2 regions of the Serratia sp. DFXYC6 genome follow, and region 2 is predicted to be linked to the other one. Evidence: predicted binding sites of a transcription regulator. Region 2 holds the regulator's gene; the other holds the start of a gene.
The links. The regulator LexA, encoded in region 2, represses DNA repair genes until DNA is damaged. The targets are predictions, from matches to a motif close to TNCTGTATGTACATACAGNA.

Region 1 (15,851 bases), on a different contig from region 2:
CCAGCATCCCCAAACCGATAGAGACCGAAGGCACCGCGCTGGGAATGAAAAACAGCGTGCCCAGCAGCCGCTGGCCGCGCCCCTGATGGTGGCGCAGCGCCAGCGCCGCCCAGGTGCCGCACAGCAGCGCGAACAGGCTGGCGCTGAAACCGATAGCCAGACTGGCGACCAGCGCGTCCCAGGAGGCGCCGCTGAACGCCTGGCGGAAGTGGTTGAGGGTGAAGCCGCTCGGCAGCACGCCGTTCCACTGTTCACTGAGGCTGGACATCAGGATCACCGCCAGCGGCAGGCAGAAGAACAGGGCAAACAGCGTGACCGTCAGCGTGCAGGTCAGGGTGCGGCCGGTGCGAGACCAAATCAACATCGTCAGTTCCTCAGCCCGGCGCGCGCCGCGGCGTAGCGGTAAAGGGAGAACAGCCCGAGCGACAGCGCGATATTCACCACGGCGATGGTGCAGGCGACGGCGTAATCCGCCTCCAGAATCGCTTTGGCGTAGACCATCATCGGCAGCGTGGTGACGCCCTTGGCGCCGATAAACAGCACGATGCCGAACTCATTGGTGGTCAACAGCAGGCACAGGCTGCCGCCGGCCAGCAAGGCCGGCAGCGCGGCCGGTAAAATCACCTGGCGCACCACGCGCCCCGGTCGGGCGCCGAGGATGCTGGCGGCCTCGAGCTGGCTGCGGTCGATCTGCGCCAGCGCCGCCATCAGCGGGCGCATCACTAGCGGCGTAAACACGGTGATTTCCGCCAGGATCACGCCCCAGATGGAGTAAAGAAAGTCCACCGGCGGCAGGGTGAAACCAAAGGTCGCCATCAGCGTGCCGTTCAGCAGGCCGGCGGAGCCGTAGATAAAGGTGAAGGCCAGCGTGATCAGGAAGGTCGGCATGGCGATAAAGGTATCGATCACCCGGGCGATCAGTCGGCTGCCGGGGAACGGCGTGAATACCAGCAGCAGCGACAGCAGGGTGCCGAGCACCAGGCAGCCCAGCGTCGCCAGCAGCGCAATCTGCAGCGTGTTGAGCAGAGCGCCGACAAAGCGGCGGGATTCGAACACCTGTTGCAGCGCGGCGGCGCTGAATAGCCCCTGATCGTCGGTAAACGCCTGTTTGACGATCAGCGCCAACGGGTAGAAAAACAGCGTCGCCAGCACCAGCAGCGGCAACAGGATCCACAGGCGGCGCGGCAAACGCAGCCGCAGGGCCGGGCGAATAAGCGTAGAGTCGGTCATGTCAGTCCTCGATCAGTACCGCATCGTCGGGGGCGAAGTAGAGCGGCACGCGCTCGCCGATCTGCGGCATCCGGCTGCGATGAGTGGTGACCACGCGCAGCGGATGGCCTTCCGCGTCGAACTGCAGGTGCGTCAACTCTCCCTGCCAATGAATATCATGCAGCGTGCCGATGATGCAGTTGCTGCGCTGGGCATCGGCATCGAGCGCAATGTGCTGTGGCCGGATGCACAGCAGCTTGTCGAAGCCGCGTTGTGCGCCGTAAGTGAAACAGCCGATCACTTTGCCGGCGCAGCTGACGGTGGTCATGCCTTGCTGCGCGGTAGTTTCCAGGGCGGTAGCCGGCAGCAGGTTGGCGCGGCCGAGGAACTCGGCCGCGAAGCGGTTCGTCGGATGGTGGTACAGCGCGCGGGTTTCGCCGTGGGCGATGAGATGGCCGTCGCGCATGATGCCAATCTTGTCCGCCAGCGTCAGCGCTTCGCCCTGATCGTGGGTGACGTACAGGATGGTCAGATCCGGCAGCTCGCGGTGCAGGCGGGCGATCTCTTCCACCATGCTGTGGCGGATTTGCGCATCCAGCGCCGACAGCGGCTCATCCAGCAGCAATACTTTGGGGCGCACCGCGATGGCGCGAGCGATCGCCACCCGCTGTTGCTGGCCGCCGGAAAGCTGGTTGGGATAGCGCTTGGCGTAGGCGGACATGCCGACGATGGCTAACGCCTCTTCGACGCGCTCGGCGGTCAGGCCGCGCGGCTTGCCCTGCGCGCGCAGGCCGAACGCCACATTGTCCTCGACGCGCATATGCGGAAACAGCGCGTAGTTCTGTACCACCATGCCCAGGCCGCGCTCATAGGGCGGCACGCCGGTGACATCGACGTCACCGATGGCAATACGCCCGGCGGAGGGCTGCACGAAGCCGGCGATCGCTCGCAGCACGGTGGTTTTACCCGAGCCGGAGGGGCCGATCAGCGCCAGCACTTCGCCGGGGGCGATGGTGAGCGTCAGGGGTTTCAGCACCTCGGTGCCGCGATACGACACGCTGACGCGGTCGAGCTGAATGCCCGACGGCCCGGCGATGTCGAGGCTGCTATCCCGCGCCTCGGCGCGGGAAGTGAGGGTAGAAGGCATGGTCAGCGTCATTCTGTCACCTTGTGCCAGCGGGAGATATCGGCGGACAGGCTGTTCACCACCTGGTTCCAGTCCGGCGCCCAGATCTCTACACCCTGCAGCGCGGCCTGCGACTGCCTGAAGTTATCGTCGGTCGGGGTGACATCCTTACGCACCGGCATGCCGTAGGAAATGGCGCTGACGCTGCTCTGCGCTTCCTTGCTCAGCAGGAAATCGATCAGTTTTTTGCCGTTGGCGCTTTGCGGCGCGCCTTGCACCAGGCCGATGTAGTAAGGCAGCACCAGCGTGCTGCGTTTGCCGTCCGGCCCGGCCGGCCAGAACACCTTGACGTTCGGGTTGCTGCGCATCTGCGCCAGGTTCATCTGCAGATCGCCGTTGGCCACCAGCAGCTCCCCCTTATTGACCAGCGCGGTCAGCTTGCCGGTGGAGGCCGAAGGGCCGACGTTGTTGCTTTGCAGCTTGCCGAGGTAGTCGAAACCGGCATCTTTGCTGCCGAAGCTGTGAAACGCCTGCAGCATCACTGCGGTGCCGTCACCCGCCTGGCCCGGCGTGGAGTACTGCAGCTTATTGCGGAACTGCGCGTCCAGCAGCTGTTGATAGCTGGCAGGCGCCTGCGGCAGCAGTTTGGCGTTATAGATGAAGCTCAGGTAGTTGTTCACCAGTGGCACGAACTGCGGCTGGGCGTCGGCGATCTGCGCCGCATCCTGCGGGGTGAAATCCTGCAGCAGTTTTTCCGCGGCGGCGCGCTGGATGAACGGCGGCAGCGTCACCAGCACGTCGGCCTGCGGGTTGCTGCGCTCCTTCGACAGGCGCTCCACGATGGCGCCGGAGCCGCCTTCGACGTACTGCACCTTGACGCCGGTCGCCTGGGTGAAGGCGTCGAACTGGGTTTGATACCAGCTGTGATCGCCGTCGTGCAGACCATCGGCGGAGTAGACGGTCACCACCGCATCGGCGGCCCAGGCCGGCGCGGCGCCAAGTGCGATGGCGGTCATCACGACCAGACGAGAAAATTTCATAGCTTCAGCCTCACTGTTGCGGGTTAATGCGAAACTGGTATACACCAGATATGCGGCCAAGCTAATCGGCAAATATGACAAACAAATGAAAGCGGCAAAATATATTTGCCTTAAAAGGGGGATCGAGCGTGGGTGAGGAAGGCGGGGCGGCGGGCGCCGGCCCCGTGATAATCGAGGTTAGAGCGTATCGACTTCGATGCGCAGGCTGTCGTGGCGCCAGTATTCAATATCGAAATCGAGGATGCGGCCGTGCTGATCGTAATTCAGTCGACGCAGCAGCAACGCGGGCAGGCCGACCATGGCGCCGAGCGCGTTGGCGGCGCGGTAAGGCAGGGCGGTCGGGTAGAACGACAGGTGCATGTTGCTGTAAATCAAATCGTAATGCTGTTGATAAACCTCGGTCAGGCTGCCGTTGAGATCGTGCCTGAGCAGTTCCGGCACCCGCTGCGGCAGGCAGTGGTTCTCGCAATAGCAGATGGCGCGGCCGTCGGCATAGCGCACGCGGCGCAGCAGATACACCTGATCGAACGGTTCGAGCGCCAGCGGCTGCATGACGTCGAGCGGCACAGTGGTTTTTTCGCCGGACAGCAGCGCGGTGCGCGGCGTGCGCCCTTGCTCCTGACAGAGACGGTGGAAGTTGGTGTTCTGCGTCGGATCCAGCCACAGCCGTTCCGGCGTGACGAACCAGCCGCGGCGATCGGCGCGGTAGATGGCGCCGGTGGCTTCCAATTGCGCCAGGCTTTCGCGAATGGTGACGCGGGTGGTGGAGAAGATGGCGCACAGCTCGCGCTCCGAAGGCAGCTTATCGCCGGCCTGCAGCGCGCCGCGGGTAATGCGCGCCTGGAGCTGATCCTTGATCTGCAGGTAGTGAGGCATATCGCCCTGATGTTCTTTCATTTCATCTCGCTATGGCATCGGCCCGACATTCCGGCACGCGCTTATTATACATAGCCAGATGAATTTTTTGTTTCACCGCGCTTTGTCGTTTGACCGGGGCAGGAATTTGCCGCCACAATGATCGCAATCTGGTATAGACCAATAGGTGAATAACATGTCCGATCGTAACTACCTGCTGTTGACCCCCGGCCCGTTGACCACGTCGAAAACGGTGAAAGAGGCGATGCTGTATGACAGCTGCACCTGGGATGAAGATTACAACCTCGGCGTGGTGCAGCGCATTCGTCAACGGTTGGTGGCGCTGGCGACGCCGTCTGCCGGTTATACCTCGGTGCTGCTGCAAGGCAGCGGCAGCTTCGCGGTAGAGGGCGTGCTGGGCACGGTCATCGGCCCGCACGACAAGCTGCTGATCGTCAACAACGGCGCCTACGGGGCGCGGATGATCGAAATGGCGCGGCTGATGGATATCGACCACCACGCTTTCGACTGCGGTGAGGTGAATGAACCGGACGTGGCGGCGATGGAGGCGGTGCTGAAAAGCGATGCGCGCATCAGCCATATCGCCATGGTGCACTGTGAAACCACCACCGGCATGCTCAATCCGCTGCAGAAGGTCGCTGGTCTGGCGGCGCGCAATGGCAAGACCTTTATCGTCGACGCCATGAGCAGCTTTGGCGGCATCCCGTTGGATGTGGACGCGCTGGGCATCGATTTTCTGATCAGCTCCGCCAACAAATGCATTCAGGGCGTGCCGGGCTTCGCGTTCGTCATCGCCCGCCGCAGCGAGCTGGAGAAATGCGCCGGCCGTTCACGCTCGCTGTCGCTGGATCTGTATGCTCAGTGGCGCTGTATGGAGGATCAGGCCGGCAAATGGCGCTTTACGTCGCCGACCCACACCGTGCTGGCCTTCGCGCAGGCGCTGAAAGAGCTGGAACAAGAGGGCGGCATTGCCGCGCGCCACCACCGCTATCAGGCCAATCAGCGGCGGCTGGTGGCGGGTATGCGCGAGCTGGGTTTTGAGACCCTGCTGGACGATGCGCTGCACTCGCCGATCATCACCGCGTTCTATTCGCCAAAGGCTGATACATACCGCTTCGCCGAGTTTTATCAGCGTCTCAAGCAACAAGGCTTCGTGATTTATCCCGGTAAAGTGTCGCAGAGCGACTGCTTCCGTATCGGCAACATCGGTGAAATCTATCCGCAAGATATCGAACGTTTGCTGGCGGCCGTCGGGCAGGCGATGTACTGGAATCAATAAGGATTGACCATGAAACAGATCAACGCAGTAATCCTCGACTGGGCGGGCACCACGGTGGACTTCGGCTCCTTTGCGCCAACGCAGATTTTCGTCGAGGCGTTCAAGCAAACCTTCGATATCGACATCAGCCTGGCGGAGGCGCGCATTCCGATGGGGCTGGGCAAATGGCAGCACATCGAGGCGCTGGGCAAGCTGCCGGCGGTCGACGCGCGCTGGCGGCAGAAGCTGGGACGCTCGATGAGCCATCAGGACATTGACGCGCTGTATCAGGCGTTTATGCCGCTGCAAATCGCTAAAGTGATCGACTTTGCCGATCCCATCGAGGGCGTGCCGCAGGCGATCGCCGCTCTGCGCGAACAGGGCATTAAAATCGGTTCCTGCTCCGGCTATCCGCGCGCGGTGATGGAGGTGCTGGTGCCCGCCGCCGCGCAGCGCGGCTACGCGCCGGATTACTGGGTCGCCACCGACGATCTTGCAGCCGGCGGCCGACCGGGGCCGTGGATGGCGTTGCAGAACGCGATCGCGCTGGGCATCGATGCGGTGGCGCATTGCGTGAAGGTGGATGACGCGGTGCCGGGCATTGCCGAAGGGCTGAACGCCGGGATGTGGAGCGTCGGGCTGGCGCTGTCCGGTAACGAGTTCGGCGCCACCTGGCAGGAGTATCGCCGGATGGCGGCGGGCGAGATAGAGCGCCGCCGCGCGGCGGCCGCCGATAAGCTGTACGCGGCGGGCGCGCACTATGTGATAGACACGCTGGCGCAATTGCCGGCAGCGATCGCCGACATCAACCGGCGGTTGGCCAACGGCGAGCGGCCGTAACGACCGAACGCGGGGCGTAAAAAAACCGGGGATTATCCCCGGTTTTTTCGTTCTGAGACGGCGTTAGCGATGCGCCAATTCGACTTCGTCTTCGCTGTCCATCACGGCTTTGTCGGTTTGCTTCATCAGCTGGCTGGTGATGGTGCCCGCCGCCATGGAACCGTTGACGTTCAGCGCGGTACGGCCCATGTCGATCAGCGGTTCGACCGAGATCAGCAGCGCGACCAGCGTCACCGGCAGGCCCATCGCCGGCAGCACGATCAGCGCAGCGAAGGTGGCACCACCGCCCACGCCCGCCACGCCGGCGGAGCTGATGGTGACGATGCCGACCAGGGTGGCGATCCACACCGGATCCAGCGGGTTGATGCCGACGGTCGGCGCCACCATCACCGCCAGCATCGCCGGGTAGAGGCCCGCACAGCCGTTCTGGCCGATGGTGGCGCCGAACGATGCCGAGAAGCTGGCGATGGATTCCGGCACGCCCAGGCGACGGGTCTGCGCTTCCACGTTCAGCGGAATGCTGGCGGCGCTGGAGCGGCTGGTGAACGCGAAGGTGATCACCGGCCACACCTTGCGGAAGAACTTCATCGGGTTAACGCCGGTGAAGGCCAGCAGGACAGCGTGAACCACAAACATGATGGCCAGGCCGATGTACGAAGCCACCACGAAGCTGCCGAGCTTGACGATATCGTGAATGTTGGAACCGGCGACCACTTTGGTCATCAGCGCCAGCACGCCGTACGGCGTCAGCTTCATGACCAGACGCACCAGCTTCATCACCCAGGCCTGCAGGGTGTCGATAGCCACCAGCACGCGCTCGCCTTTCGGCTTGTCGTCTTTCAGCAGCTGCAGCGCCGCCACGCCGAGGAAGGTGGCGAAAATCACCACGCTGATGATCGAGGTCGGGCTGGCGCCGGTCAGATCGGCGAACGGGTTTTTCGGGATGAACGACAGCACCATCTGCGGCACCGTCAGATCGGCCAGTTTACCCACGTAGTTGGTCTGGATCGCCGTCAGGCGCGCGCTTTCCTGCGCGCCCTGCACCAGGCCTTCGGCGGTCAGGCCGAACAGGTTGGTGACCAGCACGCCCACCAGCGCCGAGATCAGCGTGGTGAACAGCAGCGTGCCGATAGTGAGGACGCTGATTTTGCCCAGCGAAGAGGCGTTATGCAGCTTGGCCACCGCGCTCAGGATCGAGGCGAACACCAGCGGCATGACGATCATTTGCAGCAGTTGCACATAGCCGTTACCGACGATGTTGAACCAGCTGATGGATTCTTTCAGTACCGGGTTATCGGAGCCGTACACCAGCTGCAGGCCCAGACCGAACACCACGCCGACCACCAGGCCGACCAGCACTTTTTTCGCCAGGCTCCATTGCTTGTGGCGGGTTTGCGCCAGCAGCAAAAGGAGCGCGACAAACACCAGCACGTTAATCACGAGCGGAAGATTCATCCCCAATGTCTCCAATAATCTTTCTTATAAAAACGACTACGCATCACGTATGTCGCGATGTAAATATCGTAACAGTTTGCTGAGTGGCCTACTTATATCCAAATGGAATTTGATATAGCTTTTTGTGTGTTTTTGTTCGTTTTATATACATCAAGGTGATGTGTTAGGCGGTTTTTTGCGATCAGAGTCTGATATTTCTGATTTGCTCGACATAGGATTGCACCGGCAGGGTGAAATCACCTTGCCAGCAGATGGCAAACGCCACCAGGCACAGACACAGCACCCGCTCCAGCTGGTTGCCTTTTTGCGAGTTGAGCAGCGGCAGGCGAAAACGCCAGCGGCATGGCCACAACAGCGGCACGCCGGCGGGGGTGAGCATATCGGCCAACAGATGGCTGAAGTAGCCGATGATCATGGCGTGCAGCGCATCGGCCGGGATCGGCCAGCTGCGCGGTACGTCCAGTTGGAACAGCGCCATGCCGCCGGCGATCGCCAGCAGGCTGTGGGTGAAACCACGGTGGCCGAAGGCGCGGGCGATGGGCAGGGCAATCCAGCGCAGGCGCTGGCCCAGCACCGACTTGGGGTGATCGATGTCCGGCAGCAGCGAGGTCAGCAGCGCGGCGGGTATGATGTGCCACCAGTCGCCGGTAGCCAGCTCTGGCGTCACTTCCGCCTTCTTGGCGAAGATCGCGCAAGCGACAGAGAATATAAGGTGTCCTTCCGCGGTCATGCTGTTGCGATTCCGGCTGGTAAACTGTTAATTTATCCAGTATATGGGAAAATTCCCAGTAGTGGAAGCAGTTACCCTGTAACCAATTGTTTATTTTCCCCTGTTTTACAACGGCTTGTTACGGCAATGGGTAACAAATCATCGATTTTGACGGGCGAGAACAAAAAGCGGGCAATGGGGGAGTGAAACGGAAAGCAACGAGCGCGGTTTTACGGTGTGCGGCGGGAGGAAGCGGCGGCCTTGAAGCGCGCTGCGTGGCAGTGACAACGCGCTGCGGGCCGTCGCTTTCCCTGCCATGCAGCATAATGAGAACGTCACGCCAATTCAATAAAATGAAACGGTGTTTCGTTTATTTTGCGGTTCGGATCCCTTTTATGCCGCAGGGCGCCGGTGCCCGGCGCCGCAGAATCAGGCAAAGTGGGCAGGGGTGAGCTGTTCGAGGGTCTCCAACTGGTGATCCGCCAGCGCCCAGCGCGGGTCGTGGCGGTATTCGGCGGCCGGGATCACGATGGAACGCATGCGCGCGGCCTTGGTGGCGATCATGCCGTTAAAGGAGTCTTCCAGCGTGATGCAGCGCAGCGGATCGCTGCCCAGGCGTTCGGCGGCGATCAGGTAGACCTCCGGATGCGGTTTGCTGTACGGCAGGTATTCGGCGGAAACCAATTGATCGAAGTAGCCTTCAAGATCGAACATCTTCAGCACCTGCCGTTGCATGTGCAGCGGCGAGGCGGAGGCGAGACCGATGTTCAGCCCCTGGCTGCGGCACAGCTCCAGCGCCTGCCGGACGCCAGGCAGCAGCGGGCGCGTCTCGTGCACCAGCTCGATGGCGCGCTCGATAATCCGCGCCGACACCTCTTCAAGCGTAACCCCTTGCCACGGCATCGCCTGGTACCACATTTTCACCACCAGATCGATGCGCAGCCCCAGCGTGTCCGGCAGCTTGTGACGGTCGGACAGATCCAAGCCCAGCGCGCCGAAGATATCCAGCTCGGCCTGCAGCCACAGCGGTTCCGAGTCGATCAACAAGCCGTCCATATCAAAAATTGCGGTTTCAATGCGTTGCGAATAAGCCATTAGCGGTTAACTCCTGCCGGCGCGGGTGAATGTGCCCGACACTTTATCATCGCCGGTGACGAGACTAAAACCTTTGCCTGCGCGTGTGGCTTTTGCCAAAACGCAGGATATTCCACACCTCGCGCAATTTTAGCCACCAGCGCTGGTGTTGACGCTCGGTGACCTGTTGCAACATGCGCGCATAATCCAGCACCAACCCCGGCGTCCAGGTCATGCTTTCTCCGCGGCTGCGCAGTACCGCCAGCATCCACAGGTTGGGATCCAGCACCAGCAGCAGAAAACGGCGCCACAGATGTTTATCGCCCAGCACGCCTTCCAACGCGCTGTCGAGCGCGCCGATGACCGTGGTGGAGCAGTTGCGCCGGGTCAGATTGTAGGTGGCGTCCTGCCGATAACGCAGCCAGAATGCGCGCAGCGCCGCCGGGTTATAGCGGTAGAATTGAATTTTCTTGTCCGGTGGGCACCAGGCGGCGATCTCGCCCGCCAGGTCGGGCAGGAAACGTCCGTCGACGTTGTTCTGTTCGCCGGCGTGCAGCAACTGACGGAAATCCTGAACGGAATGGCTGATGTCGTTGAGTGGGTAGTGGCTGATATACACATCCGGCGCGAGCGCCAGGGCGGCGTGACCGGTGGAGATATTGCCGCCGCCGTCGACCGCCGCGATGTATCGGTCGACGATGTAACGCCGGCGCGGATCTTTAGCCGCGCCAATCGGTGTCCAGACATACACCGTGAGCGGCGCAGTCTCATCCGCCGGGGAGGATGGCTGCCGCGCGGGGTGCTGATTCAGAGAGAAGTTTGTCAGTCTGCGGGCGATACGCAATAAAGCCCAGCCGGAAAGCACCATCATCACGCCGAGGCAAAAGGGCACCGTCATCCGGTGAGGCGCCGGCCAGCCGATAAAGATCATCAACGAAAGCAGGATCTCGCCGCCGCCCGCCAGCGCCACGCCTTTCCATCGACTGTGCTGAATCACCGTGGAGGAGGCGATGCGCACGGCGCCGTCAAGCAGCAGCGCGCTGGCAAACACCACGGTGGCGACGATGTTATCGTCTGCGGGCACGTCCAACGTTAAAAAGGCCATAAAGACAAAACCCAATCCTTTCAGCAGCACCGGCCTGCTGGCCGAAGAGCCGATCACCAGCGCGGCGGATATCGCCACCAGCCCCTCCAGCGCCAGGATGACCGCCAGCGCATCCAGCGCCAGCACGGACCGGCCATCCTGCAGTATGTCGAACAGCATCAGCGCCCCTGCGGCTATCCACAGCCAACCGAACAGCACCAGCAGGCGGCGCTGGCCGTGCAGCGCCTGCGCGCCCAGCAATAAGATAATCAGTCGAATCATGGCGGCCTCTGGCTAAACGGATAACGTTATCTCTTCAATGATAGTGCCCGGATGTCGTTAAGCAGTTGATTTCGGCGAATTCGGCTAAGCTTGTAGCACAGCGGGAATGAAGAAAACGGTGGGCGAGTTTCGCCAACTGCAGGTAGACTTAGCCGATTCGGTTACGTCGCTAACAAGGGGAACACATGACGTATCAACAGGCCGGGCGTATCGCCATTTTGAAACGCATTCTCGGATGGGTGGTTTTTATCCCGGCGTTGCTGTCGACGCTGATTTCCGTGCTGGGCTTTATCTATCAGCACAGTGAAAAAACCAAGGGCATCAACGCAGTGATGCTGGATTTTGTCCACGTGATGGTGGACATGGTGCGTTTCAATACGCCGTTCCTGAACCTTTTCTGGTACAACTCGCCGGTGCCGGACGTGGATAAAAGCCTGTTCAGCGGCGCCAATTTGATGTTCATCATCATCTATATATTGATCTTCGTCGGGCTGGCATTACAGGCTTCCGGCGCGCGCATGTCGCGTCAGGTCAAGTTCATTCGCGAAGGGCTGGAAGATCAGATGATCCTGGAGCAGGCCAAAGGCAGCGAAGGGCACACGCGTCAGCAACTGGAGGAACGCATCACGCTGCCGCACCACACCATCTTCCTGCAGTACTTCCCGCTGTACATCCTGCCGATCGTGATTGCGGTGATCGCCTGGTTCGTGATCCGCCTGTTGGGGCAGTTGGCCGGCGCGGCCTGAACCCTGAACGGGGCGCCGCTCGGCGCCCCGGAACGTTATGACGCTTCCGGCTGCAACAGCGCCTCCACCGCGCGTTGGGCAGCCACCAAATGCTGGCCGCCGAAGAGATTGCTGCGGTTGAGCAGGTAGTACAGCTGATACAGCGGCTGGCGTTCGATAAATCCGGCCCCCAGCGGCCACACGCTCTGATAGCCGTCGTAGATCTGCGGCGGCAGCTCCGGATACAGCGGCAGCATCGCCAAATCGCACTCTCTGTCGCCCCAGTAGCTGGCCGGATCGAACAGTATCGGCCCGTGGGCGGTCATCGCGCAGTTGCCCGGCCACAGGTTGCCGTGCAGCAGGGAAGGCTGTGGCTGGTGGTGCTGCAAGCGCAGATACACCCGATCGACGATGTCGTCGATGTCGCCGAAGGTCATGCCTTTTTCCGCCGCCAGCTGCAGCTGCCAGCCGATGCGCTGCTCGGCGAAGAATTCCGACCAGCGGCGTTGCCAGGCGTTGGGTTGCGGGGTGGTGGTCAGATCGCTGTCGAAGTCGAGACCGAACTGCGGTTGCTCGCTCCACTGGTGCAAATGCGCCAGCTGCTGGCCCAGGCAGTAGGCGCCGTGAGCATCGAGGGGTTTCAGCTGCTGATACTCCAGCAGCAGGAAGCTGTAATCGCGATCGCTGCCGACGCCGTACACTTCCGGCACCCGCACGCTTTTGCTGCGCGCCAGCAACGCCAGCTGATCGGCCTCGGCGGTGAATATCGGCAGTTGTTCACGGGCGTCGCATTTCACGAACACCTCGTTGTCACCGTAACTCACGCGCCACGCCGGGTGAATGTCGCCCCCGGGCAGTTCAATCCTTTCGCGTATCTCTGCGCTGCCAAGATGTTCACTTAACAGACGGCTAACGGCTTGCCACATGGTATGTCCCCCTCTGTGCTGCCTGATAATTCATTAGGTTAGCGTCTTTCCCGTGGTGAAAACACGACGCGGCGCACAGCCGGCGTCAAAGGCGGCGATTTTTTCAGCGCCTCGCCAGCTCAAAGTATATACCCTATTGATTAATTTAAGCGCAATACCGATTGCAACTTGATGACAACGGATAAGCGAGGGGAGGATAAGATGCGGCGGAGAGCGCCGCCGCATCAGAGGAGGGCGTTTAACGGTCGCTCAGGGCGGTTTGGTTACGCTGTAACGGACGCAATTTACTGTACAACAAGGCGATCACGAACAGCACGGCCTGCACGATGACGATGCAGGGCCCGGTGGCGCCGTCGATGTGGAAGCTGATCAGGGTGCCGAGCACGCAGGAGAACACCGACACCACCGTCGCCACCATCAGCATGCGGTCGAAGCGGCGGCACAGCATAAAGGCGATGATGCCGGGGGCGATCAGCATGGCGATCACCAGGATCACCCCCACGGCCTGCAGCGAGGCGACGATGGTCATCGCCAGCAGGCACAGCAATCCGTAGTGCAGCAGCTTGACCGGCAGGCCAATCACCCGCGCATGGTGCGGATCGAAGCAGTACAGCATGAAGTCTTTGCGCTTGAGCAGCACCACCGCCAGGGTGATGCCGGCGATCAGCAAGGTTTGCTTCAGTTCGCCGTCGGTAATGCCCAGCATGTTGCCGAACAGAATGTGGCTCAGGTGCTGGTCGGTATCGATGCGCGAGAACAGCACCAGGCCGAAGGCGAACATGCCGGAAAAGACGATGCCCATCACCGTGTCCTCTTTCACCCGGCTGTTCTCTTTCAGGTAGCCGGTGGCTACCGCGCAGAAGATGCCGGAGAGGAAGGCGCCGATCGCCAGCGGGATGCCGACCACGAACGCCACTACGATGCCGGGCAAGACGGCGTGCGAGATGGCGTCGCCCATCAGCGACCAGCCCTTGAGCACCAGATAGCAGGAGAGCACGGCGCACACCACGCCGGTAACGATGGCGGCGACGATCGCCCGCTGCATGAACGGGTAGGCGAAGGGTTCGCTGAGCAGTTGATACAGGGTGTCCATCAGCGGCCTCCGGTTTGCGAATGTGCCACGCGGCGCCGGGATGCCAGCAGGCCGTGTTTCGGCGCGAAGAAGAACGCCGCCAGGAATACCAGCGTTTGCAGGGTGACGATCACCCCGCCGGTGGCGCCGTCGAGGAAGAAACTCAGGTAGGCGCCGATGCCGCTGGTCAATGCGCCGATGATGATGGCGATAATCACCAGCCGGCTGAAGCGGTCGGTCAGCAGGTAGGCGGTAGCGCCCGGGGTGATCACCATGGCGATCACCAGAATGGCGCCGACGGTTTGCAGCGCGGCGACGGTGCAGGCGCTGAGCAGGGTGAAGAACAGGATCTTCAGCTTCAGCGGCGACAGGCCGATCGACACCGCGTGGCTTTCGTCGAAGAACACCGCCAGCAGATCTTTCCACACCAGGCACAGGATCAGCAGCGAAACGCCGATGATGATTTCCACCTGCAGCACGTCTTCGTCGGCGATGCCGAGGATATTGCCGAAGATGATCGACTGTACGTTGACCGAGGTGGGGTTGAGCGACACGATCAGCAGGCCGACGGCGAAGAAAGTGGAGAAGATAAAGCCGATGATGGCGTCTTCGCGCAGCCGGGTGATGTGGCGCACCAGCGTCATCGCCAGCGCCGCCAGCATGCCGGTGAAGAAGGCGCCGGCGGCGTAGGGCAGGCCGAGGGCGTAGGCGCCGGCCACGCCGGGCACCACCGAGTGCGACAGCGCATCGCCCATCAGCGACCACCCTTTCAGCATCAGGTAGGCGGACAGGAACGCGCAGGCGGCGCCGACGATGGCGCTGACCCAGATGGCCTTCACCATGTAGTTGTAACTGAAAGGTTGCAGCAGAAGGTCCAGCATCAGGATTGTTTCTCCCTGGCCTGGCTGTTGGCCGGCGGATCGCTTTTGGTGTGGCCGTAGAACACCGCCGGGCGTTCATCGTCGGTCAACACCGTGACGGTGCGCGGATCGTTGTCGTCGTGCAGATCCGGGCCGGAAAGGTTGATATGGCGCAGCACGCCGCCGAACGCCTGCTCCAGGTTGCTCTGGGTGAAGGTGGTCTCGGTCGGGCCGGCGGCCAGCACCGTGCGGTTGATGAGGATCACCCGATCGCAAAACTCCGGCACGCTGCCGAGGTTGTGGGTGGAGACCAAAATGAGATGGCCTTCGTCGCGCAGCGCGCGCAGCAGCTCGATAATCGCATTCTCGGTTTTCACATCCACGCCGGTGAAAGGTTCATCCAGCAGCAGCACCGTGCCCTGTTGCGCCAGCGCGCGCGCCAGAAATACGCGCTTCTTCTGGCCGCCGGACAGCTCGCCGATCTGCCGGCCGCGCAGCTCGCTCAGGCCGACGCGCTCCAGCGCCTTGTCGACCCGCAACCTGTCCTCACGTGACGGAATGCGCAGGAAGTTCATCTTGCCGTAGCGGCCCATCATCACCACGTCTTCCACCAGCACCGGGAAGTTCCAGTCGACGTCTTCGGTCTGCGGCACGTAGGCGATCAGGTTCTTTTTCAGCGCGTCCGCCACCGGCTTGTCGCTCAGCGACACCTGGCCGGCGGTGGGCCTGACCAGGCCCATGATGCTTTTGAACAGCGTCGATTTGCCGCTGCCGTTGACGCCGACCAATGCGCAGATCGAACCGCCGCTCAGGGTGAAGCTGGCGTTGTGAATGGCGGTGTGTCCGTTGTTGTAGGTTACGGTGACGTCGTCCACGTTCAATTCAGGGCGGACAAACGGTTCATGGGTCATTGATCGAATCCTTTGGCGATGGTTTGCACGGTGGTGTTAAGCAGGTCGATGTAGGTCGGCACCGAGCCATCGCGGGTGGACAGCGAGTCCACGTACAGCACGCCGCCGTATTTGGCGCCGGTTTCTTTCGCCACCTGCCTGGCCGGCTTGTCGGAAATGGTGCTCTCGCTGAACACCACCGGAATATGGTGGGCGCGCACGGCGTCGATCACCCGGCGCACCTGCTGCGGCGAGCCTTGCTCATCGGCGTTGATCGGCCACAGATAAACCTCTTTCAACTGATAGTCCTGCGCCAGGTAGCTGAAGGCACCTTCACTGGTCACCAGCCAGCGCTGTGCGGCCGGAATGCGCGCCAGGCGTTCGCGCAGCGGGGCGTCCAGCGCGCCGATTTTCTCTGCGTAGGC
Region 2 (15,851 bases):
AACTTCACGCCCAGGCTTTCGCTGTCGAAATATGGATAGGTATTCACTTTGAAACCGGCGCCGCTGAAGATGGCGACGTGGTTTTCCCAGGTCGGATCGCTGACCCACACCTGCGAATCCGGGAAATAGCTTTTCAGGAAGTCGGCGCCCACTTTCAACGCGCCGGAACCGCCGACGGTCTGAATGGTGGCGATGCGCCCCTGCTGCAGCATCGGGTGCTGCGCGCCGAACAGCAGCTGCTGGATGGCGGAACGGTAAGACTGCAGCCCTTCCATCGGCAGGTATACCGAGGCGCCATGCTCGACGCTGTTCAACTGCGCTTGCGCCGCGGCGACCGCCCGCATCTGCGGAATGATGCCCTGCGCATCGTAGTACAGGCCGATGCTCAGGTTCACCTTGTGCGCGCGCGGGTCTTGTTTGAATTTTTCCATCAGCGACAGAATGGGATCGCCGGCATAGGCGTCAACGTTCTGGAACACGGGGTTTTTCTCCTGGTTTATTGTGGTTTTGGGCACAGCGTTACGTTCCTAATATAGACGGAAAAGCGCATTCGGTTTTAGCTTTATCTCGCCACCGGCAATAAACCGTTTTCCTTGATGCGATTGAGCACCACCGCCGTTTTGATATGCGCCACGCTTTTGTGCGGCGACAGCGTCTGGCTGATGAATTCGCTCAGCGCCGGCAGGTCCGCCACCGCCACTTTGAGCAGGTAATCGGCGTCGCCGGTGGTCTTGTAAGCGTCCAGGATCGCGTCCACTTCCTCCAGCATCTGATGAAAGCTGTCGATCTGCTCCTGCGCGTGCGTGATCAGGCTGACTTCGATCAGCCCCACCAGCCCCAGGCCGACCGCCTCTGGCGCCAGCCGCGCGTGGTAACCGCGGATCAGCTGCGCCTGCTCCAGGCTGATGCGCCGCCGCGAACATTGGGAGGCGGAGAGCCCCACCAGCTCGCTCAGCTCCTGATTGGTCAGACGGCCGTTGGCCTGTAACAGCGTCAGGATTTTCATATCAAAATCGTCAATGTTGTACATAGCCACCTGTAAACTGTGTTAATAAATGTTGACGTTACAGCCTACCAGTTTTTTTACCGTTGCCGACGTCACACCCTGGCGCTTAAATCGCGTACAGCAGCAACGCCCGACGTTTTCGCCGGTAAGCGGCATAAAAAACGGCTAACTCATGCAGGCAAACGACAATTAACGGCGAAGTAACGCATAAAACCACGAATGTATAAAAAGGACGCCAGATGAAAAAGTTACTCCCTCTCGCGCTGCTGCTCGCCGCCGGCAGCGCCGGCGCGCAATCCCACCTGGACAAAGTGCTGCAGCAAAAGACCCTGGAGGTCTGCACCACCGGCGACTACAAGCCCTACACCTTCCTCAAGGAAGACGGCGGCTATGAAGGCATCGATATCGACATGGCGGAATCGCTGGCGAAGAGCCTGGGCGCCAAGGTGAAGTGGGTGAAAACCAGCTGGAAAACCCTGACGCCGGACTTCGTCTCCGGCAAGTGCGACATCGCCATGGGCGGCATCTCCGTCACGCTGGAGCGACAAAAACAGGCGTTCTTCGCCGACAAGCTGGATACCGACGGCAAAATTCCGCTGGTGCGCTGCACCGACGTGAAGAAATACCGCACGATAGAACAGATCAACAAACCGTCGGTGCGTCTGCTGGAACCGGCGGGCGGCACCAACGAAGCCTTCGTGCACGCCTATCTGCCGAAGGCCAAGCTGACGCTGACGCACGACAACATGAGCATTTTCCAGCAGCTGGTGGATCGCAAGGCGGACGTGATGATCACCGACGCCTCCGAGGCGCTGTACCAGCAGAAGCGCTATCCGAAGCTGTGCGCGGTGAATCCGACCAAACCGATGCAGTACGGCGAAAAGGCTTACATGCTGCCGCGCGACGATCTGAGCTGGAAACTGTATGTGGATCAGTGGCTGCACCTGGCCAAGGCGACCGGCGAGTATCAGAAAATTATCGACAAGTGGTTAGCGGTAAAGAAGTAACGCGTTGAAGAACGGGGCCGACGCGCGTCGGCCCCTGCGGCGCATCAGTCGCCGATGTATTCCATCGCCACGCGCTGCGTGAGCTTGGTGATCAGTTCATAAGCGCTGATGCCGGTACAGGCGGCGATGCGCTCGACCGGCAACGCCGGCCCCCACAGCACCGCTTCATCCCCCACCTTATCGGCGGCGTCCGGCCCGAGATCGACCGAAATCATGTCCATCGACACCCGGCCGACGATCGGCACTTCGCGGCCGTTAATCAGGATCGGCGTGCCGGTCGGCGCGCTGCGCGGGTAACCGTCGCCGTATCCCATCGCCACCACGCCAAGGCGAGTATCGCGCGGACTTACCCAGGTGCCGCCGTAGCCGACGGCTTCGCCGGCCTGGTGCTCGCGCACCGCGATCAGGCTGGATTTCAGCGTCATCGCCGGCTGCAGACCATGCCCGGCGCCGCTGCCGCTATCCAACGGCGACACGCCGTACAGAATGATGCCGGGGCGCACCCACTCGTTGTGGGCGTCCGGCCACAGCAACGTGCCGCCGGAGGCGGCGACCGAGCGCTGGCCCGGTTTGCCGCGCGCGAACTGCTCGAAGCAGGCGATCTGTTTCAGGGTGGCGTCGGACTCCGGCTCATCGGCGCGGCTGAAGTGGCTCATGATATTGACCGGCTGCGCCACATTGCGGCAGGCGCACAGGCGCTGATAAAACGCCTCCGCCTGTTCGGGGCGCACCCCCAGCCGATGCATGCCGGTATCGAGCTTCATCCACACCGGCACCGGGCGCGCCAGCTCGGCCTGCTCCAGCGCCTCGAGCTGTTCGATGCTGTGCACCGCGGTTTCGATGTTGTTCGCCACCAGCACCGGCAGGTCTTCGGCGCTGAAGAAGCCTTCCAGCAACAGGATCGGCTTGACGATGCCGCCGGAGCGCAGCATCAGCGCCTCGCCGATGCGCGCCACGCCGTAGCAGTCGGCGTCTTGCAGGGTGTGTGCTGTTTCCAGCAGGCCATGTCCATAAGCGTTTGCTTTCACAACGGCAATCAGGCGGCTTTGCGGCGCCTGGCGGCGCACCTGTTGCAGATTATGTCGCAGAGCGCGGCGGTCGATTACAGCGGTTGCCGCTTTCATTTCAGTTCCTTAGCTGATTATTCGTCATCGTATTGTGGCCCCGCGTAGTTATCGAAACGCGACCACTGGCCGTTAAAGGTAAGGCGCACGGTGCCGATCGGGCCGTTACGCTGCTTACCGATAATAATTTCCGCGATCCCTTTCAGATCGCTGTTCTCGTGATACACCTCATCACGATAGATGAACATAATCAGGTCGGCGTCCTGCTCGATGGAGCCGGATTCACGCAGATCAGAGTTGACCGGGCGTTTGTCGGCGCGCTGCTCCAGGCTGCGGTTCAGCTGCGACAGCGCCACCACCGGCACCTGCAGCTCTTTCGCCAGCGCCTTCAGCGAGCGCGAAATCTCGGCGATCTCCAGCGTACGGTTGTCGGACAGGGCCGGCACGCGCATCAGCTGCAGGTAGTCGATCATGATCAGGCTAAGCCCGTCGTGCTCGCGGAAAATGCGCCGCGCGCGCGAGCGCACTTCGGTCGGCGTCAGGCCGGAGGAGTCGTCGATGTACATGTTGCGCTTCTCCAGCAGGATGCCCATGGTGCTGGAAATGCGCGCCCAGTCCTCATCGTCGAGCTGGCCGGTACGGATGCGCGTCTGATCCACACGCGACAGCGACGCCAGCATACGCATCATGATCTGTTCGCCGGGCATCTCCAGGCTGAAGATCAGCACCGGTTTTTCCTGGGTCATCGCGGCGTTTTCGCACAGGTTCATGGCGAAGGTGGTTTTCCCCATCGAAGGACGGGCGGCGACGATGATCAGATCGGACTTTTGCATGCCCGCAGTTTTCTTGTTGAGGTCCTGATAGCCGGTATCGACCCCGGTCACGCCATCGTGCGGCTGCTGATACAGCTGCTCGATGCGCGAGACGGTGTCTTCCAGGATGCGTTCGATGCCCTTCGGGCCCTCGTCTTTGCTGGCGCGGTTCTCGGCGATTTGGAATACGCGGGATTCCGCCAGATCGAGCAGGTCTTCGCTGCTGCGCCCCTGCGGATCGTAGCCGGCGTCGGCGATCTCGTTAGCCACCGAGATCATCTCGCGCACCACCGCGCGCTCGCGCACGATGTCGGCGTAGGCGCCGATGTTGGCGGCGCTCGGGGTGTTTTTCGACAGCTCGGCCAGGTAGGCGAAGCCCCCCACCGAGTCCAGCTCGCCCTTCTGCTCCAGCGATTCGGACAGGGTGATGAGGTCGATAGGCTTGCTCATCTCCAGCAGACGCTGCATCTCGGTAAAGATCAGGCGATGCGGGCGGCTGAAGAAGTCGTTGGCGACCACGCGCTCCGCCACGTTGTCCCAACGCTCGTTATCCAGCATCAAACCGCCCAACACCGACTGCTCGGCCTCCAGCGAGTGCGGCGGCATCTTCAGCCCTTCCATCTGACGATCTCTGGAACGCTCTCTGGTTTCGTCCGCGTTTGTTTTGTTGGTTGGTTTTTTTCCTGCCATGAAACGTAGTCTTTATCCGGTTGCGAATGAAGGATCTTGACGCGAGAGTATACGTGATTTTTGCGTCATAACCGATGCAAAAAAGGTATTGAATCCCGCACGGGTGAACTGGATCTCCGATACTAAAAAGAATAGGGTGAAATCAGACACTCAAACGAGGTAACGATATGGCCAAGCGCATTCAGTTTTCCGCCACCGGCGGGCCGGAAGTCTTGCAATACGTTGATTTTACACCGCTCGACCCCGCCGCTGGCGAAGTGCAGATCGAGAACAAAGCGATCGGCATCAACTACATCGACACCTATGTGCGCAGTGGGCTGTACGCGCCGGCCAGCCTGCCGAGCGGCCTCGGCACCGAGGCGGCCGGCGTGGTGGTCAAGGTTGGCGCCGGGGTCAGCGCGATCAAACCGGGCGACCGGGTGGTGTATGCGCAGTCGTCGCTCGGCGCCTACAGCGAAGTCCACAATGTGCCGGAAGAAAAAGTGGCGCTGCTGCCGCACAACCTCAGCTTTGAGCAGGGTGCCGCTTCTTTCCTCAAAGGGCTGACGGTGCATTACCTGCTGCGCCAGACCCACGACGTGCAACCGGGTGAAGTGTTCCTGTTCCATGCCGCCGCCGGCGGCGTCGGGCTGATCGCCTGCCAATGGGCCAAAGCGCTGGGCGCACGCCTGATCGGCAGTGTCGGCTCCGACGAGAAGGCCGCGCTGGCGAAACAGGCCGGCGCCTGGGCCACCATCAACTACCACAAAGAGGATATCGCCCAGCGGGTGGCCGAGCTGACGCACGGCGAGAAGGTTGGCGTGGTGTACGATTCGGTGGGGCAAAGCACCTGGCAGGCCTCGCTCAACAGCCTGAAGCGGCGCGGCCTGATGGTCAGCTTCGGCAACGCCTCCGGCCCGGTGACGGGAGTCGATCTGGCGCTGCTGAATCAGAAGGGCTCGCTGTACGTCACCCGCCCTTCCCTCAACGGTTACATCACCAACCGCGCCGAGCTGCAGTACGCCAGCAATGAGCTGTTCTCGCTGATCGGCAGCGGCGCCATTCGGGTGGAAGTGAGAGACGAGCAGAAATTCGCGCTGGCCGACGCCCAGCGTGCGCACCAGGTGCTGGAAAGCCGCAGCACCAGCGGTTCCAGCCTGCTGATCCCCTGATAGCAGCCAAAGAAAAGGGCTCCTTGCGGAGCCCTTTCTGTTACTGCGTTTTGTAGGGGTAGAGCAGAGTCCGCCAGAGACAGGGGGTTGCTTTAGCAACACGAATTTTAGGTGTCTCTCACGGTGATGAAATTGGTCGCATCACTGCATCGATAAATATCCTAACAGCCCCGTCCGGCAAAAAACACGCTTTATGTGCCACATCGCCGGGGAAAACTGCCAAGCTGTGATCGCTGCCGCATTAGCGTGGTGGGTAGTTATGCAAGTTTCATCGCGACTGACTGATTATTCAGCAAAAAATCAGTAACGCCTGACCTGGGGTTTCTGCATTGAACGGTAAATCCATACCCCAACCACCGCCAAAATCAGCCACGGCAGCAGCTTGATGACCACCGCGAATAACCCGCCCAACAACATGAACGCCGCCGCCGCCAACAGCGCAGCGAAGATCCCCAGCAGCGAGATGCCGGTCACCATCAGCATCACCACAAAGCCAATGAGAAAGAAGATTTCCAACATGATTGCTCCTTTGCAATGCAACGTATCTGCAGAGTGAATTACAAGAAGCGTGCCAGAATGGCGGAAGGGCTAACCTATTGAAAAAATGGGGAAGGCATCCGGCAGCGCGCCAAATGCCTGGTGAAAAAGACTAACTGTTGGTCAAATTTTTTCGGCTACGCCATTTCGACACGCGGCTGGCGCACCAACGCCAGCGCCTGCTCCACCACCCGCGCATCGGCGCCCGGCTTGTGGGCGTTCTCGCTCAGATGGCGACGCCACTGGCGCGCGCCCGGCACGCCCTGGAACAGACCGAGGATATGGCGAGTAATGTGGCCGAGATAGGTGCCGTTGGACAGCTCGCGCTCAATATACGGATACAGCGCTTCGACGATCGCCACGCTGTCCGGCACCGCGGTCTGCGCGCCGAACAGTTCGCTGTCGACCCGCGCCAGGATGCCCGGATTCTGGTAAGCCTCGCGCCCCATCATCACGCCGTCCAGATGCTGCAAGTGCTGTTGCGCCTCTTCCAGCGTTTTCACCCCGCCGTTGATGGCGATGGTCAGCGCCGGGAAATCCCGCTTCAGCTGATAAACGCGCGGGTAGTCCAGCGGCGGCACTTCGCGGTTCTCTTTCGGGCTGAGGCCGGAGAGCCAGGCTTTGCGAGCGTGGATGGTGAACATGTCGCACTCGCCACGCCCGGCGACGGTCTGGATAAAGTCGCACAGGAAAGCGTAGCTGTCCTGATCGTCAATGCCGATGCGGGTCTTCACCGTCACCGGAATCGATACGACGTCGCGCATCGCCTTGATGCAGTCGGCGACCAGCGTCGCCTGCCCCATCAGGCAGGCGCCGAACATACCGTTTTGCACCCGATCGGACGGACAGCCGACGTTGAGGTTAATCTCGTCATAACCGCGCTGCTCCGCCAGTTTGGCGCAGTGCGCCAGCGCGGCCGGATCGCTGCCGCCCAGCTGCAGCGCCACCGGATGCTCTTCTTCGCTATAGGCCAGATAGTCGCCCTTGCCGTGGATGATCGCGCCGGTGGTCACCATTTCGGTGTACAACAGCGTTTCCTTGGTCAGCAGGCGGTGGAAGTAACGGCAATGACGATCGGTCCAGTCGAGCATTGGCGCGATGGAGAAGCGATTGGCGGCGTAGGTTGGGGCGTGGTTGTCTTTCGTCATGCTGAGTTACTGGCTACCTGAGTCTGTCTGGGTTCAACGAACGGCGCGCGGCCGCAAACGGCTATTATAACGACAATCGACGCCGTTGGGAAAACCGCCTTGCCGGTGGCGTAAATAAGCGGGAGTAAGGCGAATAAATTCACTCGTTCAGGTGTTATCTCATTACGGGCGCGCACGGCGCCTCTGCCTTGAGGACACAACCATGAACAGCTTCATTAAACGCCTGCTGGCATCGGCCATTGCCGGCTGCCTGCTGTTTTCCGGCGCGGCGCTGGCGATGGGCGGCGACGGCAGCGGCCAAACCCCGCCGACCTGTCCGAAAGGCCAGGTTTACGACAGTAAAACCCAGACCTGCACGGTGGATAAAGGCAGCAAAGTCGACGACGCCGACCGCACTAACTATGCCTATGCACTGGCGAAAAGCGGCCGCTATCAGGAAGCGATCGATATGCTCAACACGCTGCAAAATCCCAACACCGCCGTCGCACTGAATTATCGCGGCTACGCCACGCGCAAACTGGGCCGCACCGATGAGGGTATCGGCTATTATTTAAAATCAGTGGCCCTCGATCCGAAATACCCCAAAGTGCGCGAGTACCTGGGAGAAGCCTATATGCTGAAAGGGCGGCCCGACCTGGCGCGCCAACAGCTGCTGGTGATCCAGTCGCTGTGCGGCACCGGGTGCGAGGAGTACCGAGATTTGGCGGCAGCCATCGACCGCCAACCGGAATCTTGATCCGACGCGCCTGCGGAGGTGACTATCAGCGGCGATGCGATACGCGATGAACTCGGCCACTATCTCTCCCGCCTGTGGCGCTATGCGCTGGTGCTTTCGCACCGGCGGGATGTCGCCGACGACCTGGTGCAGGCAACCTGCGTGCGTGCGCTGGAGCGCGCCGCGCAATTCACCCCCGGTTCACACCTGGATCGCTGGTTGTTTGCCATCTTGCACTCTATTTGGCTCAATGAAGTTCGCGCCCAGCATCGTCGTCAGGGGCAAGGCTGCATGGCGGCGGAAGAGCTTGGTGATGCGGACAACGGTGAACAGCCGGTCTGGCTCAATGAAGTGATGCGGCGCGTAAGCCGGTTGCCGGCGGCCCAGCGCAACGCGCTGTTTCTGGTGTATGTCGAAGGGCTGTCCTACCGGGAAGCGGCGAAAGTGCTGGCGGTGCCAATCGGCACCGTCATGAGCCGCCTGGCGGCCGCACGCCTGGCCTTGGCCGATGACCGCCAGTTGCCAAACGACGATTCGCACCGTAAGAAGACCCCTCCTCCGCCCTTGCCCCGCACTCGCCGATAAACCGCTGGCCGCCGATTCGTGTTAAGCGGCCTATTCCAACGCGCGGATAACCCGGCACGGCTGCCCCAACGCCAGCACATTGGCCGGAATGTCGCCGGTGACGATGCTGCCCGCGCCGATGGTCGTGCCGTCGCCGATGGTCACTCCCGGCAGGATCACCACGTTGCCGCCGATCCACACGTTGCTGCCGATAGACACCGGCTGCGCCGAGGTGCGGAAAGGAAAAGCCGGGTCACCGGTAAAGCGTTCACCGGCCTTCAGAGGATGACTCGGCGTGTAGATTTGTACGTTGGGGCCGATCAGCGTGTTGTCGCCGATGGTGATGGTGTTGCAGTCGAGGAACACCGCATTGACGTTGATAAAACAGTTTTTACCGATGCGGACATGCTGCCCGTAGTCGCACCAGAATGGCGTTTCGATCCAGCTCGCCTCACCCCAGTTGCCGAACAGCTCGCCGAGCAGGCGATTTTTCTCGTCCGCCTGATGCGAGTCCAGCGCCCCCAGGCTTTTGGTCAACGCCCTCGCCCGATGGTACAGGGCGATCAGTTCTTCATCGCGGCTGTTGTATTCCAGGCCGCTTAACAGCTTCTCTCTTTCCGTCATCACACAGGGCTCCTGCTCATCACGCGGGTGAAAGGCGTTATACCGCTCTCGTCCCCCGCTCTCCAGCGCTAAAACCGGCAACGTTGATCTACCGCCCGGCGGAGGGGAAAAGTTGTGATGCATCTCTCTTTTAGCGCACTCAGCGCGCCTTTCTCTGCGCTATCCTCAGGGGAAAAGGGGGCAACTCTCGGCGATTCGCCGTAATCATGGTAAAATCGGCTTTTTTACGTACCGGGATATTTGCGATGAACTCAACCACCCAGGAAAAGCTGCTGGCGCAGGCGGAACACCTCTGCCAGCAACGCAATGTGCGATTGACGCCGCAACGGCTGGAAGTGCTGCGTCTGATGACTCAGCAACCCGGTGCAATCAGCGCTTATGACCTGCTCGATCTGCTGCGCGTCGCCGAACCGCAGGCCAAGCCGCCGACGGTCTACCGCGCGCTGGATTTTCTGCTGGAGCAAGGGTTTATCCATAGGGTGGAGTCCGCCAACAGCTACGTGCTGTGCCACCACTTCGAACAGCCGATGCATACGTCCGCGCTGTTTATCTGCGATCGCTGCGGCCAGGTGACCGAACGCACCACCGAAGGCGTGGAGGAGACGCTGCAGAAGCTGGCGCAGGAAGCCGGATTTGCGCTGCGGCACAGCGTGGTGGAAGCGCACGGCCTGTGCGCCGGTTGCGTTGAAGTTGAAGCTTGTGACAGCAAGCATGACTGCGCCGAACACGATCACAGCATCGCCATCAAGAAGAAGTAAGACGAAGTCAGGTACTTCCCTGTACCTGCGGCCGGGGCGCCAGAGGATGGAGCGACGCCGGCCTGCGCTGTTGCCGGCCGCCGTCAGTGGCGGCCCTGCGTGTTACCAGCGGTGTTTGGTGTGATCTTCCCAGGCCTTCACCTCTTTTTCGGCCGCCTCTTTCTGGTAACCGTAGCGCTCCTGAATTTTGCCGACCAGCTGTTCGCGTTTCCCTTCGATGACCGTCAGATCGTCATCGGTCAGCTTGCCCCATTTCTCTTTCACTTTGCCTTTCAGCTGCTTCCAGTTACCGTCGGCTTGATCTTTATTCATAGTCTCTCCGTTAACCTGTGGTGAATCAGTGATCCCTGTCGCCGGCCGGGGTTAACCAGAAATTTTTCTGGCTGATGCTCCCTCCACCTTAAGAAGCACCGCTCCCCTTCATTTACCAGCCACATGATTCATTCTAGTTAAACATGGAAATAAAAAAGCCAAAACACAGGATAAAAAACCATTAACAAACAAGATAAAAACAAAAAACGCTAACAAACAACGAACTAACGCGAACAGACCAAGGCTGAAAACATGTAAGCAAACATGATCAAAATCATAAGAAAAACTAACCATTAACCCAACAAGACGTCCGGTTTAATGGGCAGTAAACCAGCTGCCGCGCACCTGGTGACGGTGCCAAATCCAGCCCAACGCCAGGCCGCGCAGCGCCAGAAACACCGCCAGCGCCAGCCAAAGCCCGTGGTTGCCAAGCAGCGGCACGCTGAGCAGCGCAATACCATATCCCGCCGCGGCCACCGCCATGCTGTTGCGCATCTCGGCGCCGCGCGTGGCGCCGATAAACATGCCGTCCAGCAAATAGCACCACACCCCAACCAGCGGCAGAATGACCTGCCAGGGTAAATAATGGGCGGCCAACGCACGCAGTTCCGGCAAAGAGGTCAAGGCTGCCACGATCTGCTGGCCGGTAACGGCATACGCCAGGCCGAAGGCCAACGCGACCAGCCCTGCCTGCCTGCAGGCCGCATGCCACACTTTGCGCAGTTGGCTGTCGTCCCGGGCGCCGTAGGCGTGGCCCGAATGAGCCTCCACCGCATAAGCGAAACCGTCGAGCGCATAGGCGGTGAACGTCAGCAGATTCATCAATACCGCATTGACCGCCACCACCTCGCTTCCCAGGCGAGCGCCGAAAATGGTCAACGACGCAAAGCACAGTTGCAGCAACAATGAGCGCAGCATGATGTCGCGGTTGAGCGCCAGCAGGCGACGCAGATCGCCACGCCAGGCCTGGCGCAGCATCTGCAGGGTAATACCGCGCAGGCGCATCACCCGCCACGCCAACCACAGGCCGAGCAGCAGCGTAGCGTATTCGGCGATGGCGGTTGCCGCCGCCGCCCCCCGCACATTCCAGCCCAGGCCCATCACCAGCCAGATATCCAGCACGATGTTCAGCAGGTTGCCGACGATCAGCAGGATCACCGGCGCCCGCACGTACTGTACGCCAAGCAGCCAGCCCAGCAGCACCAGGTTGGCCAGCGCCGCCGGGGCGCTTAACCAGCGGATCTCAAGAAAACGCCGCGCCTGTTCCAGCACGTCGGCATCGCCGCCGACGATCCGCAGCGCCAGTTCGATCAGCGGATAGCGCAGCAGGACGATCGCCACCCCGGCCAACAGCGCCAGCAGCAGCGGTTGCATAAAGGCGCGCGCCAGCGCCTGGGGGTTCTGCGCCCCCAGCGCTTGCGCCGCCAGGCCGGTAGTGCTCATGCGCAGGAACAGCAGCAGCATGAACAGGAAGCTGGTCGCCACCGCACCGATCGCCACGCCCCCCAGATAAATGGGGCTGTCGAGGTGGCCGATCACCGCGGTGTCCACCAACCCGAGCAGCGGCACGGTAATATTGGAGAAGATCATCGGCAGGGCGAGGCGCCACAGGGCTTTATCGGTGTCGCTGGTGAAAGCGGAAATCAGGCGCATGATGGGATGTTCCTGTGACTGAGTGACAAAGGGCGAAGTCAGAAACAAAAACGCCCCAAAACAGGGGCGATTGATACAGGGAGCGGCGGTGATGGCGCGGCGATTAAATCCAGTCGCCGTTGCGGATCACGCCGACCGCCAGCCCTTCGATAGTGAAATTCTGCTGACGCAGATCGACCACGATCGGTTGGAATTCGTTGTTCTCCGGCAGCAGTTCAACCACGTTGCCGTGCTTTTTCAAGCGCTTGACCGTCACTTCGTCTTCGATCCGCGCGACCACGACCTGGCCGTTGCGCACGTCTTGCGTTTTGTGCACCGCCAGCAGATCGCCGTCCAGAATGCCAATGTCGCGCATTGACATGCCGTTCACCCGCAGCAGGAAATCGGCGCTCGGTTTAAACAGGGAAGGATCCACCTGGTAGTGCCCTTCGATGTGCTGCTGCGCCAGCAGCGGCTCGCCGGCGGCGACGCGGCCGATCAGCGGCAGCCCTTCTTCTTCTTCCATCAGCAGACGGATACCGCGCGAGGCACCGGAGACGATTTCGATCACGCCTTTGCGTGCCAGCGCCTTCAGGTGCTCTTCGGCGGCGTTAGGCGAACGGAACCCCAGACGCATCGCGATCTCGGCACGCGTTGGCGGCATGCCCGTTTGCGAAATGTGCTCGCGAATCAGATCGTAGACCTCTTGCTGTCTGGTAGTTAGTGCTTTCATTCCGCCCCCTGTTTGTTTATACAGTCTTGCTGTGAGTATATACAGGTAAGCGCGGATTGGGAACCGAAGAATAAATAAAAATCAGTCAGTAGGCGCTTTTCGTCAGCCGAAATGCTGCCATAAGACCGTGCCCCAAACGAACAGCGCCAGCACGATCGCCAGCGACACCGCCGCCGATCCCATGTCCTTGGCCCGCCCGGACAGCTCGTGATGTTCGCTGCCGATGCGATCCACCACCGCCTCGATCGCGCTGTTCAGGATCTCGACGATCATCACCAGCGCTACCGATCCGATCAATAAAATGCGCGCTATCGCACCCACATCCAGCCAGACAGCCAGTATGATAGCCAGAAGGGTGACCACCAGTTCCTGGCGGAAAGCCGCTTCGTGCTGCCAGGCGGCGGATAGCCCTTTATAAGAATAGCCGACTGCCTTGATGATGCGGGTCAGTCCGGTTGCTTGGTTTGCCATGTTTTCGTGCCTTTCTCAGAGGTCGGTCATAATAAAAAGAGTCTAGAACAGTCCGCGCTGACGGCTCTCGGTTTTCGAACACCACAGATCTGCTACCCGGTTTCTGGTATGCTTGCGGCGCATTGCTAACAAGAGGCTTCACGTTGTTATGTCAGGTTGGCGTAAAATTTATTATAAAATATTGAATTTACCACTTAAATTGTTGGTAAGAAGTAAGGTCATCCCTTCAGATCCGGTTACCGAGCTAGGGTTGGATCCCTCACGGCCGATTTTGTATGTTTTACCTTACAATTCCAAGGCGGATTTGCTGACGCTGCGCACCCAGTGCCTGGCGCAGGATCTGCCCGATCCGCTCAACTCGCTGGAGATCGACGGCACCGTGCTGCCGAGCTACGTGTTCATTCACGACGGTCCGCGCGTATTCCGCTATTACACCCCAAAAGAAGAGTCGGTAAAGCTGTTCCACGACTATCTGGATCTGCATCGCAGCAACCCGGATCTCGACATTCAGATGCTGCCGGTTTCGGTGATGTTCGGCCGTTCGCCGGGCCGCGAAGGCCACGGCACGCCGCACCTGCGTCTGTTGAACGGCGTGCAGAAATTCTTCGCCGTGCTGTGGCTCGGCCGCGACAGCTTCGTGCGTTTCTCCAACACCGTGTCGCTGCGCCGCATGGCTACCGAACACGGCACGGATAAAACCATCGCGCAGAAACTGGCGCGCGTGGCGCGCATGCACTTCTCGCGTCAGCGCCTGGCCGCGGTGGGCCCGAGTCTGCCGGCCCGTCAGGATCTGTTCAACAAGCTGTTGGCGTCCAAAGCGATCGAAAAAGCGGTCGAGGACGAAGCGCGCAGCAAGAAGATCTCGCACGAGAAGGCCCAGCAGAACGCCATCGCGCTGATGGAAGAGATCGCCGCCGACTTCTCCTACGAAACCGTGCGCCTGTCCGACCGCGTGCTGAGCTGGACCTGGAACCGGCTGTATCAGGGCATCAACGTCACCAACGCCGAGCGCGTGCGCCAGCTGGCGCAGGACGGCCACGAGATCGTCTACGTGCCCTGCCACCGCAGCCACATGGACTATCTGCTGCTGTCGTACGTGCTGTATCACCAGGGCCTGGTGCCGCCGCACATCGCTGCGGGCATCAACCTCAACTTCTGGCCGGCGGGCCCGATCTTCCGTCGCCTGGGCGCGTTCTTCATCCGCCGCACCTTTAAAGGCAACAAGCTGTATTCGACGGTGTTCCGTGAATACCTCGGCGAGCTGTTCACCCGCGGTTACTCGGTGGAATATTTCGTGGAAGGCGGCCGTTCCCGCACCGGGCGTTTGCTTGAGCCGAAGACCGGCACCCTGTCGATGACCATCCAGGCGATGCTGCGCGGCGGCACCCGTCCGATCACGCTGGTGCCGATTTACATCGGTTACGAACACGTGATGGAAGTGGGTACCTACGCCAAAGAGCTGCGCGGCGCCACCAAGGAAAAAGAGAGCCTGCCGCAGATGCTGCGCGGCCTGCGCAAGCTGCGCAACCTGGGCCAGGGATACGTCAACTTCGGCGAACCGCTGCCATTGACGGCTTACCTCAACCAGAACGTGCCGCAGTGGCGCGAATCGATCGATCCGATCGAGGCTCAGCGTCCAAGCTGGCTGACGCCGACGGTCAACGATCTGGCCGGCCAGATCATGGTGCGCATCAACAATGCCGCCGCAGCCAACGCCATGAACCTGTGTTCCACCGCGCTGCTGGCCTCGCGTCAGCGTTCGCTGACCCGCGAGCAGCTGGTCGAGCAGCTCGAGTGCTACCTGCAGCTGATGCGCAACGCGCCTTACGCGCGTGACGTCACCGTGCCGACGCAAACGCCGGATGAGCTGCTGGATCACGCGCTGAACATGAACAAGTTCGAGGTGGAGAAGGACAGCATCGGCGACATCATCATCCTGCCGCGCGAGCAGGCGGTGCTGATGACCTATTACCGCAACAACATCCACCATCTGCTGGTGTTGCCGTCGCTGATCGCCAGCATCGTGATGCATCATCGCCGGGTGTCGCGCGCCGAGCTGCTGCGCCAGATCGGCATGATCTACCCGATGCTGAAAGCCGAGCTGTTCCTGCATAACGACAAGGAACAGCTGCCGGAGGTGCTGCGGCCGATGATCGACGAGCTGATCCGTCAACAGCTGATCTGCGACAAAGGCGACGATCTGGTGCTCAACCCGGCGCGCATTCGCCCGCTGCAGCTGCTGGCCGCCGGGGTGCGCGAAACCCTGCAACGCTACGCCATCACCATGTCGATCCTCAGCGCCAACCCGAGCATCAACCGCGGCGCGCTGGAGAAAGAGAGCCGCATCATGGCGCAACGTCTGTCGGTGCTGCACGGCATCAATGCGCCGGAGTTCTTCGACAAGGCGGTGTTCTCCACCCTGGTGGCGACGCTGCGTGAAGAAGGCTACATCAACGACAGCGGCGATGCGATCCGCGAGCACACCCTCGAGGTGTACAGCATGCTGAGCGATCTGATCACGCCGGAAATCAAGCTGACCATCGAAAGCGTCAACATGCCGGAAGAGACCAACGCTCTGCCGCAAACCGATGCGGAAGAAGAGAAAGACGAGTGATTTCGCCCGGCGC

Region 1: the regulator LexA is predicted to act here: its motif matches at 8,557-8,576, upstream of AC2CGQ_RS09075 (metal-dependent hydrolase).

The regions. Positions count from the first base shown of each region.
Region 1 covers NZ_JBXUNV010000001.1:1,848,441-1,864,291, reverse strand. The annotation lists gene AC2CGQ_RS09115 (ABC transporter permease) at 1-364, opposite strand, end outside; gene phnU (2-aminoethylphosphonate ABC transporter permease subunit) at 367-1,230, opposite strand; gene phnT (2-aminoethylphosphonate ABC transport system ATP-binding subunit PhnT) at 1,232-2,362, opposite strand; gene AC2CGQ_RS09100 (2-aminoethylphosphonate ABC transporter substrate-binding protein) at 2,365-3,375, opposite strand; gene phnR (phosphonate utilization transcriptional regulator PhnR) at 3,553-4,272, opposite strand; gene phnW (2-aminoethylphosphonate--pyruvate transaminase) at 4,427-5,530, shown strand; gene phnX (phosphonoacetaldehyde hydrolase) at 5,540-6,349, shown strand; gene AC2CGQ_RS09080 (L-cystine transporter) at 6,413-7,804, opposite strand; gene AC2CGQ_RS09075 (metal-dependent hydrolase) at 7,986-8,534, opposite strand; gene hxpB (hexitol phosphatase HxpB) at 8,943-9,608, opposite strand; gene AC2CGQ_RS09065 (HdeD family acid-resistance protein) at 9,673-10,953, opposite strand; gene AC2CGQ_RS09060 (YniB family protein) at 11,139-11,699, shown strand; gene AC2CGQ_RS09055 (fructosamine kinase family protein) at 11,735-12,604, opposite strand; gene AC2CGQ_RS09050 (metal ABC transporter permease) at 12,843-13,697, opposite strand; gene yfeC (iron/manganese ABC transporter permease subunit YfeC) at 13,697-14,557, opposite strand; gene AC2CGQ_RS09040 (manganese/iron ABC transporter ATP-binding protein) at 14,557-15,447, opposite strand; gene AC2CGQ_RS09035 (metal ABC transporter substrate-binding protein) at 15,444-15,851, opposite strand, start outside.
Region 2 covers NZ_JBXUNV010000002.1:551,367-567,217, forward strand. The annotation lists gene AC2CGQ_RS16045 (amino acid aminotransferase) at 1-479, opposite strand, end outside; gene AC2CGQ_RS16050 (Lrp/AsnC family transcriptional regulator) at 563-1,030, opposite strand; gene AC2CGQ_RS16055 (transporter substrate-binding domain-containing protein) at 1,246-2,013, shown strand; gene alr (alanine racemase) at 2,058-3,137, opposite strand; gene dnaB (replicative DNA helicase) at 3,155-4,579, opposite strand; gene AC2CGQ_RS16070 (quinone oxidoreductase) at 4,747-5,730, shown strand; gene pspG (envelope stress response protein PspG) at 6,031-6,249, opposite strand; gene dusA (tRNA dihydrouridine(20/20a) synthase DusA) at 6,405-7,415, opposite strand; gene AC2CGQ_RS16085 (tetratricopeptide repeat protein) at 7,618-8,151, shown strand; gene AC2CGQ_RS16090 (RNA polymerase sigma factor) at 8,170-8,715, shown strand; gene AC2CGQ_RS16095 (sugar O-acetyltransferase) at 8,746-9,318, opposite strand; gene zur (zinc uptake transcriptional repressor Zur) at 9,564-10,076, shown strand; gene AC2CGQ_RS16105 (CsbD family protein) at 10,179-10,388, opposite strand; gene dinF (MATE family efflux transporter DinF) at 10,704-12,041, opposite strand; gene lexA (transcriptional repressor LexA) at 12,145-12,753, opposite strand; gene AC2CGQ_RS16120 (diacylglycerol kinase) at 12,856-13,224, opposite strand; gene plsB (glycerol-3-phosphate 1-O-acyltransferase PlsB) at 13,373-15,838, shown strand.